2 regions of the Endozoicomonas sp. ALB032 genome follow, and region 1 is predicted to be linked to the other one. Evidence: predicted binding sites of a transcription regulator. Region 1 holds the regulator's gene; the other holds the start of a gene.
The links. The regulator sigma-54, encoded in region 1, starts transcription at its own class of promoters, with help from an activator protein. The targets are predictions, from matches to a motif close to TGGCACNNNNNTTGCTNT.
Positions count from the first base shown of each region.

Region 2: ACO6VG_RS14305 (ANTAR domain-containing response regulator) is a predicted target of sigma-54. The motif match lies at 1,549-1,566, and genes of this name have one in related genera.

Region 1 is NZ_JBLYNW010000001.1:95,195-98,608, reverse strand. It holds gene ACO6VG_RS00370 (PTS sugar transporter subunit IIA) at 141-593, opposite strand; gene hpf (ribosome hibernation-promoting factor, HPF/YfiA family) at 608-919, opposite strand; gene ACO6VG_RS00360 (RNA polymerase factor sigma-54) at 1,090-2,445, opposite strand; gene lptB (LPS export ABC transporter ATP-binding protein) at 2,703-3,414, opposite strand, start outside.
Region 2 is NZ_JBLYNW010000001.1:3,790,486-3,793,899, reverse strand. It holds gene ACO6VG_RS14310 (CmpA/NrtA family ABC transporter substrate-binding protein) at 1-458, opposite strand, end outside; gene ACO6VG_RS14305 (ANTAR domain-containing response regulator) at 910-1,497, opposite strand; gene ispH (4-hydroxy-3-methylbut-2-enyl diphosphate reductase) at 1,660-2,604, opposite strand; gene ACO6VG_RS14295 (FKBP-type peptidyl-prolyl cis-trans isomerase) at 2,601-3,086, opposite strand; gene lspA (signal peptidase II) at 3,183-3,414, opposite strand, start outside.

The DNA.
Region 1 (3,414 bases):
ATATTTCTATTCCATGCAGTTTTGAAGGATAAATAGGCTTTGTAGTGACAAAAGTGAAGAAGAAAGGATTTCTGAGCAAGAAACATTTTGCCTGCTTCTGTTATCAGATCAGCAAGCAAAATATTTTTTATCTACAGTCGTTAAACGGGGGAACAGATGATGCTGTAAAGTGCCTCGGAATTTTCTGCCGCTCGCATCTGACTTAACAATACTTCTGATTGAAAGCGCTCAGCGACAGCCTGCAATATATTGAGATGTTCCTGAGTATTTTCTTCCGGAACAATAAGTGCGAACACCAGATCGACCGGCTGCTTGTCCACAGAGTCAAAATCTATGGGTTCAGACAGTTTGATCAGAAGTCCGGTAGGATGCTGACAAGCACTGGAGCGACAGTGAGGCAGGGCTATGCCTTTGCCCAAACCGGTGGTACCGAGTCGCTCTCTGTTAATCAGCTTGTTAAACAGATCCTTGGTTTTGATAGCGGGAACATGCTCATTGATGATTTCCGCAACAATTTCCAGGATTTTCTTTTTGCTGGCCCCCTGCACATCGCAGAGGGTGCGCCCGGGGGTTAGAATGTTTTCAATAATCATACAACGATCGATGCTTACAGGCGGCCGTTGGCACCCTGTAGCCGGTCAAGCGTTTTCTCTTTGTGTTTTACCAGTTGTCGATCCAGTTTGTCCGACATGTCATCAATGGCAGCGTACATATCTTCAGCCTCAGCGGTTGCATTAATATCCGCCCTACGAACATGTAGAGTCGCTTCCACTTTGTGCTTCAGTTTCTCAACACTCAGAGTGACCTGAACGTTTGTAATCTGATCAAAGTGGGCGGCAAGGCGGTCGAGTTTCTTGGTGACATAATCTTTCAGAGCCTCAGTCACCTCTACATGATGTCCACTGATGTTGACTTGCATGTAACGCTCTCCTGCTGATCCCGATTCTCGACATTGGACTGCCCCCGGGATTGTACGGGCAACCCTGATTGAAAGTCTATCACTGTCAATGACAGTTAGCGCTGTTCTGAGACAAAAAATCTATGGGGCGATTTGTGGTATAAGGGCTTGTTACCTCAATCGCTGAAGGCTCAGATAAGCTGCTTGCGTTCATTCGATGGCGGTATATTCATTGATTCACGATATTTGGCGATGGTTCTCCTGGCCACTTTGATCCCCTGGTCCCCCAGCAAGCCGGCGATTTTGTTATCACTCAGTGGTTTTTTAGGGTTTTCATCGGATACCAGTTTTTTAATCAAGGCTCTGATGGCTGTTGATGAGCACTCTCCACCAGTGGCTGTGCTGACATGGCTGGAGAAAAAGTATTTCAGCTCAAACACGCCTCTTGGAGTGTGCATGTATTTCTGTGTAGTGACCCTGGAAATAGTGGACTCGTGCATATCCACTGCCTGAGCAATGTCTGCCAACACCAGGGGCTTCATGGCCTGCTCACCCTGCTCCAGAAAATCTTTCTGAAATTCAACAATCTTGCCCGCTACTTTCAGTAAGGTTTCGTTACGACTTTGCAGGTTTTTCAGAAACCAGCGGGCTTCCTGCAGCTGATCAACCGCCCAGCGGTCCCTGACTTTGGTGACCGAAATATCGGGGGTGACGTATTCCGTGTCCGCCTGGCCGATTTCTGATCCGGGCCTCGGGTTGAGGCTTTGAACAAGGCTAAGGGCTTCCCTCAGTTGATGTTCTTTGAGACGGGTACGCCGCATGATTTGGGCATAGTCACGACTACCCAGAGCCTGTAGATGATTCTGGATCAGCAGACGTGCTTCTTTCAGGAAGTGGGTTTCTTGTGGCAGTTGATTGAGTTGAACTTCGAGACATTCTTTCAGGTTGGCGCTGGCACAACCCACCGGATCAAAGTGAAGAATCCGTCGTTGCATGACCTGAAGTTCTTCAAACGCCAGTTCCTCTACCTGTTCCTGTAGCGAGAGATAAATTTCTTCCAGGGAGTGAGTGAGGTACCCGTCATTATTGATGGCTTCGATCACAGCCAGGCCCATCAGCCTGTCTCTGTCAGTCATGGGAGTCAGGTTTAACTGCCATTCCAGATAGTCCTGGAGGGACTCATTGGCCCGGGAGCGGGCAAAAGGATCATGTTCCTCATCGGTTGCAGCGGGCAGGCTGGAATAGACATCATCCCATCCGGAGTCAACGGGCAGGTCATTGGGTATGCTGTCAGCCCACTGGGGCTCTTCTGGTTCCGGGGGCTGTTCTGCTTTTTCATTGAAGTCAACAGGCTGTTCCCCTTCATCACCAGATGCAGGTGGTTCTTCAACGGACTCTTCAGACTCCAGCATCGGATTGGATTCAAGAACTTCCTGGATTTCCTGCTGAAGGTCCAGAGTGGAAAGTTGCAGAAGCCTTATGGCCTGCTGCAGCTGAGGTGTCATGGTCAGCTGCTGGCCCATTTTTAGCTGTAAGGATGGCTTCATAGGCAACTGTATACCTTTACTTCGGTGTCTGCACTGAGGGTGCCAGATTTGATGCCATCAGCGCCTGACAGTTATATCTCAGTGTCTGCTCATTATTTTGATTGGGCTACTCTCCATGTCACTGGGATTATAATCACATCTGAAGCTTCGGGAAAGTGATTCATCAAGTCAGCCATGCAACATTCAGAACAAGAGTATGAAAATAAATCAGCTCAACATCTTTGCCCGCTTCTTTCGCGAGACCAGTCAAGAGATGATCAGAGACTGAACTGATGCCCGAGATAAACGTCACGAACCTTTTGATTAGCCAGGACAGTCTGACTATCACCCTCGGCAATAATAGTGCCTTCGCTGACAATGTAGGCCTTCTCGCAGATATCCAGTGTCTCCCGGACATTGTGGTCGGTAATCAGGACTCCGATGTCCCGGGCTTTCAGGTGCGTGATAATGGCCTTGATGTCACCAACAGAAATGGGGTCAACACCGGCAAAGGGTTCATCGAGCAGAATAAATTTTGGGTCAGTGCAAAGAGCTCGGGCAATTTCTACCCTGCGCTTTTCACCACCGGAAAGGCTCATACCCGGATTGTCCCTGATATGATTGATATTAAACTCTTCCAGCAATGACTCCATTTTTGCGATGCGATCTTTCCGGGAAAGGTCGGAACGGGTTTCCAATATCGAGAGCAGGTTATCGGTGACCGTCAATTTCCTGAAAATAGAAACTTCCTGTGGCAGATAACCTACGCCAGCTCTGGCCCGGCCATGCATAGGTTCGTGAGTTAAACTCTGGCCACTAAGGTCAACCTGTCCACCGTCTGCTTTTACGAGACCTACAATCATGTAGAAGCAGGTAGTTTTACCTGCCCCGTTGGGGCCAAGAAGTCCGACAATTTGACCACTGTCGACAGCCAGAGATACATCTTTGACGACCTGTCTGCCTTTGTAGCTTTTACTGAGATGTTCTGCC
Region 2 (3,414 bases), 3.7 Mb from region 1:
TCGTCTTTGTACTTTTCAACAACGGGTTTCAGAGCATCCGCCTTGATAGGATGCTGAGGCTTGCCGTCTGCCCGTTTGGGAATATTCGGTTTCATCTGTTTCCAGATTTCATTGGAAACAGTGATACCATTACCGTTCAGATCCATGGAAAACGGAGTGATGATTTCCGCTTTTGTACCATAACCCATGGTCGCAGCAATAGGCTGACCGGCCAGCATGTGCGCGCCATCGAGCCGTCCATCGATGACACCATCGAGCAATACTTTCCAGTTTGCCTGAGCTTCTATGGTGACGTACAAGCCTTCATCTTCGAAGTAGCCTTTTTCGTACGCAATGGCTATTGGTGCCATGTCCGTCAGTTTGATAAAACCAAACCTCAGCTCTTCTTTTTCTGGATAACCCAACTCGGCATTTGCCTGCATTGACACAAGACCACTGACGCTAATCAGGGCACTCATTGCCACCGACTTAAAGGGTCTGAACCACTTCATTTGTCACTCCAAATATCTCTACTGATAGCTCACTGCCCTGCTACCTAAAGATTTATTATTCTGCACCGCCCCCTGAAATGCCTTCTCGGCTCTGGCTCATAGATCGCTCCATCACCTTGTCGTCACGCATTTCAGGGGTTCGGTACATCCATGTAAAAAAAAAGGCGCCCACCGCTACCTGGAAATTTTTCCGGATAGCGATGAGCGCCTTTGCTCTCTTTCACAACGTCTTTGTTGCGAATGCCTGCTCCTGCCGCCCTTGGCAGGAACATTTTTTATTGTTGTAGCTGAGTTAAAGCATTCTTCGTGCCAACTAATTTCGGCCTCTAACTCTGATCTTTTTTCAATTTTGTTTCATTTTTATTTCGGTTTGGTGCACGACACTGAAATTGCGCACCAACAACGAGCAATCTTCCGATCATGACGCTTTTTCTTCCAGCATGTTGAAAACATCAATAACATTTCTGGCCACAGCTGCCAGAGTTTTACCGTTATCCATAGCCATCTTTCTTAACTTTTTATAAGCCCGGTCTTCACTGATCCCCTGTCTGGACATCAGCAACCCCTTAGCCTTGTCCAGTAACTTTCGATCTTCCAGACGACTCCGGGTCCGCTCCAGCTCATCTTTCAATGACTGGTATTCCTGAAAACGGGCAACGGCCACATCAATAATGGTTTTGAGGCGCTGAGGCTGCAGATCAGCCACGATATAGGCATTAACGCCGGATCGTGTGGCTTGCTGGACGATGTTGTCAGTGGTTTGCTCTACAAACATTACGACAGGGAGTGGAGAGGTCTTGTTGATCAGAGCCAGCTTTTCCAGAAGTGAGGGGGCAGGCTTATCCAGACCAATCACCAGAATATCGGGCGAGAGGTCGGGCACAAGGGTCAGCAGGTCCTCATTCTGCCCCTGTCGTTTAATGACTTGGTAGCCAAACTCATTCAGTGCCTGGTTTAAAACAGACAGTCGAGCCGAACGGTCTCCAATCAACAACACTGAATCCATAGCCTGTAACACTTTATATCCCTGAAAAGATAACTATTCACAGACTATTTTTAAGCAAGGGCTGTACCAGAGCAATGAGGAACGGGTTTAGCATTCAGAACCAGCCAGCTGTTCCGGAAACGAAATCGATGCAAATGCCTGATGCCTGGCCAATTGGATGTGTCAGACTTCTACCATCCGGAGCTCTTTGGGCATGCTAAAAACAATATTCTCTTGTTCCCCTTCCAGTTCTTCGGGCTCTTCGGCGCCTAATTCAATCAACCGATTGATGACACCTTTTACCAGCACTTCAGGGGCTGAAGCGCCTGCGGTAATGCCCAGACTCTGTCTGCCTTCCAACCATTCAGGCTGAATATCCTGGGCTCCGTCAACAAGATATGCTGATGCGCCTGTTCTTTCGGCTAATTCTCTAAGGCGGTTGGAGTTGGAACTGTTCACCGAACCTACCACAAAGACTGCATCGCATTCAGATGACAGAGCCCTCACGGCATCTTGACGATTTTGAGTGGCGTAGCAGATATCGTCTTTGCGCGGCCCATTAATTTCAGGGAACTTGGTCCTCAGTGCATCAATCACCCTGGCGGTATCATCCATAGACAGTGTCGTCTGTGTAACATAAGCAAGATGTTTCGGATCTTTCACTGTCAGTTTCCGAACATCGTCTTCTGTTTCGACGAGGTACATCTTCCCGCCTTTAGAGTCGTCGTACTGGCCCATGGTACCTTCCACCTCAGGGTGACCATCGTGACCAATCAGAATACACTCCATACTATCCCGGGAGTAACGCACAACTTCCATATGGACTTTTTTGACCAGAGGACAAGAGGCATCAAAGACTTTCAAACCACGACGGGCAGCCTCTGCTTCGACCGCTTTGGAGACACCGTGAGCACTGAAAATAACAATAGAATCATCCGGTATCTGATGGAGCTCCTCGACAAATATGGCACCACGCTGTTTGAGGTTTTCTACCACAAACTTGTTGTGAACGACTTCGTGACGCACATAAATAGGAGGCTCAAAAACATCCAGAGCCCGGTTTACGATGTCGATAGCCCGGTCAACGCCTGCACAGAATCCCCGGGGATTTGCCAGCCTGATTTTCATGCCTTTGCGCTCTTGTCTGGTGTATGAGTTTCTGGTGTATGAATCGCTTGAGTGATATTCAGAACCTTCACTTCAAACAACAGTTCTTTACCCGCCAGTGGATGATTAAAGTCCACTTCAACATGGCTCTCTGTCAAACCGGTAATGACGCCAGCCAGCTCAGAGTTGGCGGCATCAGCAAAAGAAACGACTAAACCTTCCTGCAACTCCATATCATCAGAGAATGTGTCTCTGGTAAACTCCCTGATGTTCTCGGGATTAGGCATACCAAAAGCACCGACGGGTGGGATTCTGAAGCTGCCCTGGTCACCCTCGGACAAGCCATAAATCACCTGCTCAAAACCCTGAGGCAGGTTCCCATCCCCCACGACAAATGTAGCAGGCTGGCCATCAAAATTACTGTCTACCACCTGCCCGTCTTCCAGTTTCAGGGCAAAGTGCAGTGTTACCTGCCTTCCCGGTCCTACCACAACATCAGACATTGTTTTTCTATACCCGCTTTCGAAAAATCCATTCATACACAGACAACGATTGCCGCCATCTTAAAGACTCCAGGTGCCCCATAGTCCAGCATAATTTCAGCTATGACTGTTATGCTGAGGCCGGAAGATATCCAGAACCAACATGGCTGCACCGGAGGTTATGGCCATATCCGCCAGGTTGAAGGACGGGAAATACCAACCGTCATGATACACCAGCAGAAAATCCACGACGTAACCATTCATGATCCGATCATAAAGATTGCCCAGTGCACCTCCCAGTATCAGAGCCATTGAGCAGGCCTGCCAACTTTCTTCTCTCTTCATTCGG